Regions from separate parts of the Lactobacillus sp. W8093 genome, predicted to be linked through region 1. Evidence: predicted binding sites of a transcription regulator. Region 1 holds the regulator's gene; each other region holds the start of a gene.
The links. The regulator HrcA, encoded in region 1, represses chaperone genes, less so after heat shock. The targets are predictions, from matches to a motif close to TTAGCACTCNNNNNNNNNGAGTGCTAA.
Positions count from the first base shown of each region.

Region 2: clpP (ATP-dependent Clp endopeptidase proteolytic subunit ClpP) is a predicted target of HrcA. The motif match lies at 1,761-1,787, and genes of this name have one in related genera.
Region 3: H3T47_RS03155 (LysM domain-containing protein) is a predicted target of HrcA. The motif match lies at 2,518-2,544, and genes of this name have one in related genera.

Region 1 covers NZ_JACFRL010000008.1:19,571-23,862, forward strand. Annotated here, with positions in the region: gene dnaK (molecular chaperone DnaK) at 1-963, opposite strand, end outside; gene grpE (nucleotide exchange factor GrpE) at 982-1,569, opposite strand; gene hrcA (heat-inducible transcriptional repressor HrcA) at 1,582-2,631, opposite strand; gene ribF (riboflavin biosynthesis protein RibF) at 2,767-3,699, opposite strand; gene truB (tRNA pseudouridine(55) synthase TruB) at 3,718-4,292, opposite strand, start outside.
Region 2 covers NZ_JACFRL010000006.1:88,166-92,457, reverse strand. Annotated here, with positions in the region: gene H3T47_RS05460 (SH3-like domain-containing protein) at 1-1,648, opposite strand, end outside; gene clpP (ATP-dependent Clp endopeptidase proteolytic subunit ClpP) at 1,809-2,393, shown strand; gene whiA (DNA-binding protein WhiA) at 2,448-3,383, opposite strand; gene yvcK (gluconeogenesis factor YvcK family protein) at 3,387-4,292, opposite strand, start outside.
Region 3 covers NZ_JACFRL010000003.1:172,344-176,635, forward strand. Annotated here, with positions in the region: gene H3T47_RS03135 (segregation/condensation protein A) at 1-246, shown strand, start outside; gene scpB (SMC-Scp complex subunit ScpB) at 236-844, shown strand; gene H3T47_RS03145 (pseudouridine synthase) at 844-1,563, shown strand; FMN riboswitch at 1,591-1,705, shown strand; gene H3T47_RS03150 (ECF transporter S component) at 1,793-2,473, shown strand; gene H3T47_RS03155 (LysM domain-containing protein) at 2,577-3,068, shown strand; gene cmk ((d)CMP kinase) at 3,120-3,794, shown strand; gene rpsA (30S ribosomal protein S1) at 3,867-4,292, shown strand, end outside.

The DNA of each region.
Region 1 (4,292 bases):
TTGCACAGCAGGAATACGAGTAGAACCACCGTTTAAAATAACCTTGTCAATATCATTAACTGTTAATTCAGCATCTTTTAACGCATTGTCAAACGGAATCTTAGTCTTATCAACTAAGTCAGAAGTTAATTCATCAAATTTTGCCCTAGTTAAGTCAGCTTCTAGGTGTAATGGACCAGATTCGCCAGCAGAAATGAATGGTAATGAAATATGAGTTGAAGATACACCAGAAAGATCTTTCTTAGCCTTTTCAGCAGCATCCTTTAACCTTTGTAAAGCCATTTTATCTTTAGAAAGGTCAACACCGTTTTCATCTTTAAAGTTCTTAATCAACCAATCAATAATCTTGTTATCGAAGTCGTCACCACCAAGGTGAGTATCACCATTAGTTGAAAGAACTTGGAATACACCGTCACCTAATTGCAAAACGGAAACATCAAAAGTACCACCACCAAGGTCGTAAACTAAAACTTTTTCGTCTTCAGCATCTTTGTCAAGACCATAAGCAAGGGAAGATGCAGTAGGTTCGTTAATGATTCTCTTAACATCAAGGCCAGCAATTTTACCAGCATCCTTAGTAGCTTGACGTTGGGCGTCATTAAAGTATGCAGGAACTGTAATAACGGCTTCTGTTACTTTTTCACCTAAATAATCCTCGGAGAATTTCTTGATATACTGCAAGATCATTGCTGAAATTTCTTGCGGAGTGTACGCTTTATCTCCAATCTTTACCTTATAATCAGCTTCACCCATGTGGCGCTTAATTGAAGAAATAGTATTAGGATTGGTAATTGCTTGTCTCTTAGCAACTTCACCGACTTGAATTTCTCCATCCTTGAAAGCTACTACTGAAGGAGTTGTCCGATTTCCTTCTGGGTTAGTAATAATTTTTGGTTCCTTACCCTCAAGAACAGCAACCGCTGAGTTGGTAGTTCCGAGGTCAATTCCGATAACTTTTGACATTGATATGCTTCCTTTCAATTATTGTGCTACAACAACCATTGCTGGTCTTAAAGTACGATCTTTGTATAAATAACCTTTTTGCAAAACTCGCACAACATGATCTTTTTGATCGTCATTTTCAGCCGCAACTGTTTGAACAGCTTGGTGTAAATTAGGATCAAATTTTACACCTTCAGCTGTAATTTCACTAATTCCGTGATCTTTCATCGCTTTAACCAGTGAATCAAGGGTCATTTGTACACCCTTTTTAAGTTGCTTTGATGCTTCGTCATCAACTTTGGTAGCTAAAGCTCTTTCTAAATTGTCCATTGCTGGCAGAACATCTTTGGCTAAAGACTGTGATTCATATTTAATAAGCTGCGCTCTCTCGTTATTATAACGGTTTTGCATATTTTGCATTTCTGCTTGACTGCGCAAGAACTTATCTTCAAGATCATCTTTTTCCGCCTGTAACTTAGTCAATTTTTCTTTAATTTTTGTTTCTGAAGTTTCAGGCTTCGTTTTCTTGTTAGCCTCAGATTTTGAATCTGTTTTTGGTGACTGGGTTTTTTCAGAATGACGTTGATTTTCATCTACGTCTTTTTTGGTTTTTTCTTCCTTACTCAAGGCTAACCTCCTTTATTTAAATCTACCATAATATTCAAGCAACTTTTTTGCTAACTCGTTTCTAAAGTATTCAAGGAGTCCTATTACTTGTGAATATGGCATGTTATCAGGTCCAAGTAAAGCTATTATGCCTTTGCCATGTGAGCCGACACTGTACTCAGCTGTAAGCAGACTGTAATCTTTTAACAAGTCATTTGAAAGTTCAGAGCCTAAACTTACTTTTACTGGGTACCTATCACTTTTTAAACTTGTTTCACTATTCAAAATACTTGAAATCAAATCATTGTGCTCAATCAACTCATATAATGAACGTAAATTAGAAACATCGCTTAAAGAAATATTATTGAGCAAATTAATCTGACCATCAACGTACATTTGCTCACTAGCAGCATCACTAATAACATCTTTTACCAATTCAATTAATTCGGCAACATGACTAACTTTAAGTTTTTTACCTAAAGTTTGTTCCAGAAATTCAGGTGTCACTTCGCTTAAAGTTTTACCTGCCAATTCATCGTTAATCATTCGAACGGCACGTTCAATCTCATCACCATGAACATTATATGGTAATGTATAGACTTGATTATGAACATCACCGTCACTAGTTGCTAGAATGGCCATTATTTGTCTACTAAAAAGCGGGACTATCCTAAACCCAGAAATAGTTAAATCACTATTTTCAGGTCCTTCCGCAAAAGCAGTGTAATTAGTTAAATCAGACAAAATTTTGGCAGCTTCCTGCACAATGTCATTTACCTGATGAAATGGCTGATCTAGCTGATTAATGATTCTCTTATAAACAGAAGAAGATATTTGTAAGGGCTCTACCAATTTATCAAGGTAGTACCTGTACCCTTCAGTAGAAGGAACACGACCACTTGACAAATGGGTTTTTTCGATTAAGCCCTTTTCTTCTAAAACTGCCATTTCATTGCGAATTGTTGCGCTCGAAACTTTAATTGGCAACTGATTCATGACTGTTTTTGAACCAACAGGATCATGTGTCTGCGTGAAATCATTGATAATTGTTTTTAAAATTAATTCTTGACGTTCGGTCAACATAAATATCGCCCTCACTTTTAGCACTCAATCTTCTCAGGTGCTAACAATTATTATGATACTAGCTTTTAGCAGAATGTCAAGCTGAGTGCTAACTTTTTTATTAAAAACCGTTATCTTTTAAGTCTGATAATATAATTACTTATGATTTGCAAAATAATTTTTAATTTCTGACTCGTCCTGACTCATCTGCTCTTTTAATTCCTTCAAACTATCAAACTTAATTTCGCCACGGGTATACTTATACCATTTAATTAGCATTTCCTCATCATAAGCTTCTTGATCAAAACCAAATAAATTTGATTCAATATATAGTTTTTGACCATCATTGATAGTGACATTATAACCAACACTTGTCATAGAGTCATACCATTTCCCTCTAATCTTAGTTTTGGTGGCATAAACTCCTACTTTAGGGACTACTTTTTTGGGCTTCCAAATTAAATTTGCCGTTGGATAGCCTAATTTATGACCATTGCGCAGCCCATGTCCAATATAGCCAGACATTAGATAAGGAAAACCTAACAATTTAGCTGCTAATTCCATTTCTCCAGCACTGATCGCTTTTTTTATTTCTGTTGAACCAATTTTTTCTCCGTCATAAGACTGTTTCGGGACATCAACTATAGCAAATCTGCCTTGAGCAAATTCAGGGAAGTTTTTCATATTGGCTATATTTTTGGGCCCATAGGTATAGTCAAAGCCGGCAACGACAGTATCAGTGCGCAATTTAACAATGATTTCGTCCACAAATTCTTGTGGCGTCAGCTGGCAAAATGCGTTATTAAAGTGCATTACTAATAAATAATCGACATTAAGCTTTTGCATTTTATATGCCTTTTCCGACAAGGTATCAATGTAGGTAACGTTTTTATTTTGATAAATTTCTTTGGGGTGGCGATCAAACGTCATCACAACAAGAGGTAAATGTTTTGCTTGTGCCTTTTTTTTAGCAGCTTCTATTATTTCTTGGTGTCCCCGATGAACGCCGTCGAAAAAACCCAAAGCAAGAACTATTTTCTGGGGGAAGATATTTTTCTTAATGGGATATGTTAAATGGATTATTTCCATAATAAGACCTTCATTCACTTATTCATTTTGTAAAAGCATTAAATAAGGGCGATACATGGTACCATCTTTCTGATAAATTGCCTTAACGCTATTATTGTACCGTAATGCCACCTTTTTTGCATTCGTTTTCAAGGAAATAGCAGCGCCATTTTTGACCTTAGTCCAATCCGTTTCACCGAGATCAGAGTGACTATAGTCCTTGAAAAAAGCATCTAATGGCTGAATAAATTCAGTGACGTGTTCAGGATGCTCAATTATTGTAGACAATTTAACTGCCTGCTCCAAATCAAAACCCGAACTTGCTGTACGTCTTAAAGTCTTCATCACTGCTGGTACACCCAGCTTAGTTCCCAGATCATTAACTAATGACCTTACATACGTACCCTTACTACATTCTATTTGAAAACTAAAAGTTTCTTGTCCTTTTTCGTCATCAAAAAATGGTTCACGTTCAAGTTCATAATTAGTGATATGCACTTTTCTCTTAGGTCGCTCAACACTTATGCCGGCTCTGGCATATTCATAGAGATGTTTCCCATTCACTCTCACCGCAGAGTAGATTGGCGGCACTTGCTCGATTTCTCCGATAAATT
Region 2 (4,292 bases), on a different contig from region 1:
TAACTGACATTCCTTCTATTTCGCGACCTGTATCAAATGAATAAGTATCTTTCAACTTACCATTACGACCAATCTTAAAGATCAAGTCGTTAAATGCCAGGTAAAAGTTTTTATTCTTAGTATCGTATGTGAAACCTTGAATCGGAGCGTTATTGTTCACAAAATTGCCATCTGTCTTGCCTACTAATTGTGGATACCAATTATCTCCCTTACGGGTAAATTCCCAATATTCAAAACAATTGTTTTCAGTATCGTGATAGACAGTGTACATGTCATAATCTGAAACAATCACACCATTATGGAAGTAGCGGGGATTCTTTTCATCCCCAACCCAAGCTTTAATTGTCCAAATCTTGTTAATTTGTAAATCACTTTTACGGATTTGTAACAACTCCTCTGAATCAGTGGTGTTTTTCAAAGTATTATCATTATTCAAAACATAAATATATTTATCACTTGCACCCATTGCCTGACCGTGACCAATTGGGATATACGGACTTACTTTGATATGTTTAACATAATTGTTGAATTTCTTTTGCGACATATCTAGCAAATGTTGCGCATTGTAAGGATTAGTCAACTTGTTCAAGTCGTAGCCAACAATATGACCAGACATTAAGTTTGTATGACTTAAAAGACTAGTATAAGCCCAGCCATTAGAAACTGTCACGCCTTCTGGTATATGACCAACCCGGTTTATATTATCGTCTGTTGGGTCAGCAACACTCAGTAAAACTGGTTGATAGAATTTAGTTTTTAAAGTCATATCCCCGCTAGTCAAAGTGTGTTTGCTGGTTTCCGGTGTATATTCTGTAGGGCTAATGTAATTTATTGATGAACCATAGTGTGTCTTCCACGCTTGATAATCATTTGTGCCGGGTTGAGCAGTTACTGCATTTACTGCATCAGCGTCAACCATACCTTCCTTAGTGCTCTTTCTGACTGTAATCTTAACAGTTGCAGTTGCATCGCCATAAGTGTATTTCACTTTATATGTCTTAGGAGTCCAGCAATCAATGCTCTCGCGTGAAACAGTGACCATGCTATTATCAATTACCGTTCCCATATAATTGGTTACATAAGAAATAGCGTCTCTAGTCGAAAAGCTGTAAAAATCATTACGCACCAAAGAAATAGTCTTAGGCACTGCTATTTGATTTCTAGCAAAGTAATTTTCGTTAACATAACCTACTTCACGCCCGTTAACATAAATGCGCCAATAACGGTACTTTTTCGTTTCAATCAGTTGGTCTGATTGAATATGGCTGTAACGAAAGTTAATGCCGTCAGCTACCTTGGTTTTAACTTTACCATTAGTAACTTCCTTCCAAACCTTATAGTTTTTGTTACCAGCGACCTTGGTCATCATTGAATAACCAGTAACCACTTGCTTTGGTTTAGGCTTTTTAGTATTCTGATTATCGTCACCCGTCTGGTCAGAGTTGTTGGGATTATCAGTACTACCATTATCGGTATTCGTGTCTGTATTTGCATCAGTTGAGTTATTTGATGACTTATTATCATCTTGAACTGGCGGCTGAGGGCTATCTGAATCTGCCGCAACTGATGTAGTTGATAGACCGGTGTAAACTAATAAACCGGCAACTAATGTCAGTGAAATTGTTGCTATCTTCTTATAAAGCTTCAAAATAAATCCTCCAAAAATTAAATTTATACTTAAATTATATAATAAAACCTTCACTAAAAAGAATACAAAATTAATACACTTTCATTGACAGCAAGTAATGTAAGTGATTTAATTAGCACTGTACTTGATAGAGTGCTAATTATATTTAGGAGGTAGAAAGATGCTTGTACCTACAGTTATTGAACAAACTGCACGTGGCGAACGCGCATACGACATTTATTCACGTTTGTTAAAAGACCGTATCATCATGCTTAGTGGTGAAATTAACGATGATATGGCTAACTCGATTATTGCACAATTATTATTTCTTGATGCTCAAGATAATACCAAGGATATTTCACTTTATATAAACTCACCTGGTGGAGTAATTACTTCTGGTTTGGCAATCATGGACACCATGAACTTTATTAAATCAGATGTTTCAACCATTGCCATTGGTATGGCAGCCTCAATGGCTTCCATTTTGTTAACCAGTGGTGCAAAAGGTAAACGTTTTGCTTTACCTAACTCCACGGTTTTAATTCACCAACCTTTGGGTGGTGCTCAAGGCCAACAAACTGATATTCAAATCGCAGCTAATGAAATCTTAAAGAGTCGTGAAAAGATTAACCGTATCTTACATGAAACTACTGGTCAGCCCTTGGAAAAAATCCAAAAGGATACTGAAAGGGACAACTACATGACAGCTGAACAAGCTAAAGACTATGGTTTAATCGATGAAATAATGGTTAACCAAAAGAAATAATTATTTAAAAATTTGTGTTTTAAAAAGCAACCCACCAAGTGATGGGTTGCTTTATTATTTTCTCAAATTTTGTGCCATTTCGTGTATTTTCTTAAAACGATGATTGGCTCCAGACTTCGAAATAGGGCCATCTGGAGTTTGCTGAGCTATTTCTTTCAGCGAGAGTTCAGGTTCATCTAAGCGCAATCTGGCAATACCCTGCAATTTCTCTGGGATATTCTCTAAACCGATTTTTTGCGCTATTAGTTCAATATCTTCAACTTGTTTGGCTGCCGCATTGGCTGTTTTTTTCAAATTAGCCGTGTCGCAATTTACTAACCGATTGACCGAATTACGCATATCTCTCATAATGCGCAAGTCCTCAAATGCCAACATCGCATTTAGAGCGCCAACAATATGCAAAAAGTCACCGATTTTTTCAGCTTCTTTCAAATAGACAATATAGCCCCGCCGTCTTTGAGTGCTCTTGGCATTAAGATGAAATCGTTCATTCATAATAGTTAACAAGTCATTATTATGATCCTGATAAACTGAATATATCTCTAAATGATAACGGCTGGTAGTAGGATTATTAACACTGCCACTTGCTAAGAAAGCGCCACGTAAATAGGACATTGCACCCTCACGTGACTCTATGATCCTTTTTGGTATTCTAGTAATTAAGTGAAGGGAAGGAGTAAGAATTTCCAAATTTTGCAATATTTCTTTGACATGATTTTGCAATCGCACCAAATATTGATTATTTTTCTTCAACTTCATTTTACGCGAAACTATTAATTGTGGTTCTACCTTGTAAGCGATTTTTATTAAAGAAAAAATTCGTCTAGCGATTGCAGGATTTTCAGTAGTAATGTCAAGGCTAAACTGGTGCTCGTGAAAATTCAAAACGCCGTTCATACGCAAAAAAGCTGCCAATTCAGCTTTCGCATGTTCGGGATGAATTTTTAAAGAAGTTAATTCTTTCTTCACGTTACTTGCGTAGCTTGCCATTATTTAGTCCTTCCTGCGAGCCATCGCAGCAAATGCCAGATTAATAATTTCTTTGGCTACTTTTTTACCATCGTGAAAGACTAGCCCACTTCGCTGATCAATAAAATCAGCGGTAATGACTCTGCTTCCCTGTTCCCGCAAGCCCTGATAATCGTTCTTAACAGGTTCAAGATAAGCATCATAATCGTTAGGGTTAAACTTAGACATATCAATTTTAGCGCCATTGACTAAAGTGGTATTAATATAATGTCCGCCCAAATGCTCATTAATTACCTTAACATGTTCACAGTCTGAAAAATGATCGGTTTCACCTTTTTGCGTCATAATGTTACAAATATAAATGACTTCTGCGCTTGTTTTTCTTACTGCTTCGCCTAAATTGGGGATCATGAGATTAGGCAAGATGGACGTAAATAGACTACCAGGTCCTAAAACTACCGCATCAGCATTATTTATAGCGGCTAAAACTGGTGGCACCGCTTCAGGTTCACTCTTTGACTTAGTGTTGGTGACCCAAACTCGTTTAATTCTTTTATCCTTGTCAGTAATTTCCTTTTCACCAGCTTGAATAGAGCCATCCACAAATTCCGCATTCAGTGTCAATGGTTCATTAGAGGCAGGGTAAACATGACCGTCAACCCGCATCATTTTTGAAAGTGCTTGAACAGCGTCAAAAATATTACCGTGCATTTCGTTTAAAGCAGCAATTATCAAATTGCCGATAGCATGACCTGAAAAAAATGAGTCGGAAGAATCAAAGCGGTATTGGAAAACATCCTTTTCTTCCTGAGAAATTTCACTTAAAGAAACCAAAACATTGCGAATATCACCAGGGGGAACTACGTTGATAAAATTGCGAATTGAGCCGGAAGAGCCGCCATCATCAGAAACAGTCACAATAGCTGATAT
Region 3 (4,292 bases), on a different contig from region 1:
GATATCGTTTCGGTTAATGTAAACGAAACCTCTGTAGCAGAAATGGCTCATTTTTTACAAAAAAAGTTAGCTAAACATCAGACCGTCAGTTTTTTTTCGTGTTGTAAGGAAATGAGAACCTTATCCGATGTGATTGGCTTATTTTTAGCATTACTTGAACTATGTAAGAAACAACAAGTAAAAGTGCTACAAAAAAGGACTTTTGGCGATCTTTGTTTAGAAAGAATTGATTGTGATGACAAGTAAAATAGCGCAGTTAGAAGCACTATTATATGTAGCTGGTGATGCTGGTATTACAGATGTAAATTTATGTGAACTTTTGCAAATTACCAAGCCTGCTTTGCGTGAACTGACCAAAGAATTACAAAAAAAGCTGCTGGAAAATGCTGATTCAGGTCTTCAAGTACAGCATATTAATGACAACTATAAATTAACTACTCGTCCCGAAATGAGTGCGATCATTGAGCACTTTTTTCAAAAAGATTTAACAAAAAGCTTGAGTCAATCTGCACTTGAAATATTGTCGATTATTGCTTACAAGCAGCCTATAACCAGAATAGAAATTGATGAAATTAGAGGCGTTAATTCCTCTGGTGCGCTGCAAACATTAATCTGGCGCGGGTTAGTTAAAATAGATGGTAAAAAAGAAGCTCCCGGTCACCCAAACTTATATGTGACCAGTGACTACTTTTTACAATATTTTGGTTATCACAGTCTGGCAGACTTGCCCTTAATTGAAGACTTTGAGGATGATAGTGTAAACGCTGAAGGCGAAATAGATTTATTTGCGGCCAAGGGACAGGCTGATAAAAATATTGCAAAAACTCAAAAAGGAGAAAAATAATGGTTTTAGAACGGTTGCAAAAAGTAATTGCGGAAGCTGGGATTGCTTCACGCCGCAAGGCTGAAAAGATGATTGTAGAAGGACGAGTAACGGTTGATGGGAAAGTCGTTACTCAGCTAGGAACTAAAGTTAACACTTTTAGTAACGTTACTGTTGATGGTGAGCCAATTGAGCGTGAGAGTCTACATACTTATTTGTTTTATAAACCACGCGGCGTAGTTTCTACTGCCAGTGACGATAAAGGCAGGAAAACAGTAGTTGATTATTTTAAAAACTTACCGTACCGGCTATATCCAATCGGAAGACTTGACTATGACACTTCAGGGTTGCTGCTGATGACTAATGATGGAGAATTAGCTAACTTGTTAATGCACCCACGTAATAATGTGGCCAAGGTTTATGTGGCAAAAATAACAGGTCAGCTTACGCCTGAAGAAATTGGTCAACTGAAAAATGGTGTCAAAATTGATCGGCATAGATGTGCACCTGCCAAAGTAAAAATCATTAAGACCGATCGCAAAAAGAATAACCAAATTGTGCAGTTAACAATTCATGAAGGACAATATCATCAAGTCAAAAGAATGTTTAAGTCTGTAAACCATCAAGTTAAAAAATTAGCCCGTGAAAAATATGCTTTTCTAACTCTTGCTTCTTTAGTTTCTGGCACATATAGAGAATTAACTCATGAAGAAGTTGACAGATTAAAGGACGTAGATTAACATATATGTGGAAATTAAAAATAAGTTTGTTGTCTTCATGGCAGGGTGAAAATCCCGACCGGTGGTGTAAGTCCACGACCCACGATAGTGGTGGAATCTAATGAGATACCGATAGTTAAAGTCTAGATGAAAGAAGACAGACTGAACTAAAAGCCAAGATCTATAGCTTACTTTTACATGGTCTGTTGCTAGGAGCAACAGACCATGTATTTTTTTGGAGGTAAGAATCTTGCATAAAAAGAAATCTAGTAATTTAGCTAACATAGTAGCCTATACTTTAATTGGAACGATTGCATATATATTAATGCTGCTTGAATTTCCACTGCTGACTAGTTTTTTAAAATTTGATTTTTCAGACGTAGTCATTACAATTGGTACATTTTTATTTGGACCAGGACCCGGTGCGTTCATTGCATTTGTGCGGATGTTAATCAATTTAATTTATAAGGGCTTTGCTTTACCAAGTATAGTTGGACAAACGGCAGCTTTTCTTGCTTCACTTTCTTTTGCTTTGCCATTTTATTATTTAACTAAAAATATTAGTAAAGATGAAAAGAATTTCTCGAAAAAATTTTTACAACCAATAGTAGGAATTGTTTTGGGAATTGTGGCGATGACTATAGTTTTATCCGTACTCAATGCTCTAGTGTTAACACCTTTTTATGCGGTGACTACAGTTCCTAACTTACCGGCAATCCATGGCTATACTGGTTTGCTTGCCTTTACAGAAAAGGTTTATTTAGGTCAATTGTTACATATTCCTTCTATGAGTGCTTATATTTTTGGCATTATTGTGCCATTTAATCTGTTAAAAGGAACAATTAATGGTGTAGTTGTTTACTTATTATTTGAAACGGTTTTACGAACATTTAAGCCTTTTGTACGCAGAAACTTTAATTTAAAAAATTAATATAGAAAAAAACCAAAATCAGTCTATTAAATGACTGATTTTTTTGTCCACTTAAATAGCAAATATGCTAAAATTAAGCAGGTTAGGTAAGGAGGTTTTCACGATGAATCATAATCAAGAGGGTCCATATCATCATTATGAACGTCCTCAGGAATCAAGGGTCAGGACATATAAGTCTGTATCAAAAGGCTGGCTTGCCCTAATAGTTTTGTTGGTTGTTGTTTTAGTAGCTCTTGTTCCTGTAGTTCATCATTTGGCTGGAAATAATAATTCTGCCAGCAAAGTTGTTGAAGTACGTAAAACAAGTAAAAAAACAATTAAGCATACCAAAGCTAAAAACTTGCCTGCTAAAAATAAAAAAGTTATAAATAAAAGTAAAACTAAGACTAAAACTGAGACAAAGTCAAAGAAAAAATCTCAGACTAAGCCTCAAAAGAAACGTGCAGTTGTAAAACAATACGTTGTAAAAAGTGGTGATTCGTTAACAAGTATTGCCAACCGATTTAATATGTCTGTAGGCTATTTAGCACAGTTAAATCAACTTGATCCCTATAGTCAAGTTGATATAGGACAAACATTAAAGATTAGACAATAATAATATAGAAAGGAATAGGGACTAATAGTCAATAGTCCCTTTTTTATTGGAATGCAAGTAGCAATTGATGGTCCAGCATCTGCTGGTAAAAGTACAGTAGCAAAAATTATCGCTCAAAAGTTAAATTTCACTTATATTGATACGGGGGCAATGTACCGCGCATCTACGTGGTTGGCGCGGGAACACAAACTTAGTTATGGTGATGAAAAGGGCATATTGGCTGCTATTGATCAGGAAAATATTGAACTGAAGTCTGTTGCGGGTCAACAAAAGGTCTTTGTGGGTACAAAAGATATTTCACAAGAAATTCGCACGCCAGATATTTCAGCTCATGTTTCTCAAGTATCAGCTCTTGCTGGGGTAAGGGAAAAGATGGTCAAATTACAAAGGCAGATGGCTGGCAAAATGAATGTGGTGATGGACGGTCGTGATATTGGTACCACTGTTTTACCAAATGCTGCTGTAAAAATCTTTTTGATTGCTTCTGCTCATTCCCGTGCTGAAAGAAGAATGAAGGACTTTAAAGAGAGAGGCATTAAAGTAGATCAATCACTTGCAGAAATTGAACATGACATTGCGGAAAGGGATTATAAAGATTCCCATCGTAAAATCTCACCATTAAAAAAAGCACAGGACGCTATCGAAATTGACACGACTGCAATGACGATTGAGCAAGTTGTTAATGCAATTTTATTTGAAATTAAAAAAAGTCAAAAAAAACTATAAAAAAGGGGATAAAACAGTAGAAAAATCTCTAACTTTCATTTAAAATTAGAGTATGATATTGGGAGGTAAATAATGTCAGAAAACAGTAATCAATTTTTAGATGCATTAAAGCAAATGCAAGGAGTTGAGGTCGGAGATATCGTAGATGTTGAAGTATTAGACGTTGAAGAAGGTCAAATTGATGTTGGTGTTGTAAATGCCGGCGTTGAAGGTGTGATTCCTCGTCGTGAATACACTTCAGATCGCAATGTTGACCTGCGTGAAGCCGTTAAGCCAGGCGACAAGTTCAAAGCTTTGGTTTTGAGAAAAGCTGGCGGTGACAAAGAAAACGGAGAATTCTTCTTCTCAGTTACCCGCTTAAAGGAAAGAGAAGCTTACGATGAATTACAAAAGGACTTCGAAGAAGGTAAGACTATCGAAGGTACTGTAACTTCATCTGTACGTGGTGGTTTGTTAGTTGATGTTGGTACAAGAGGTTTCTTGCCAGCTTCACTGATT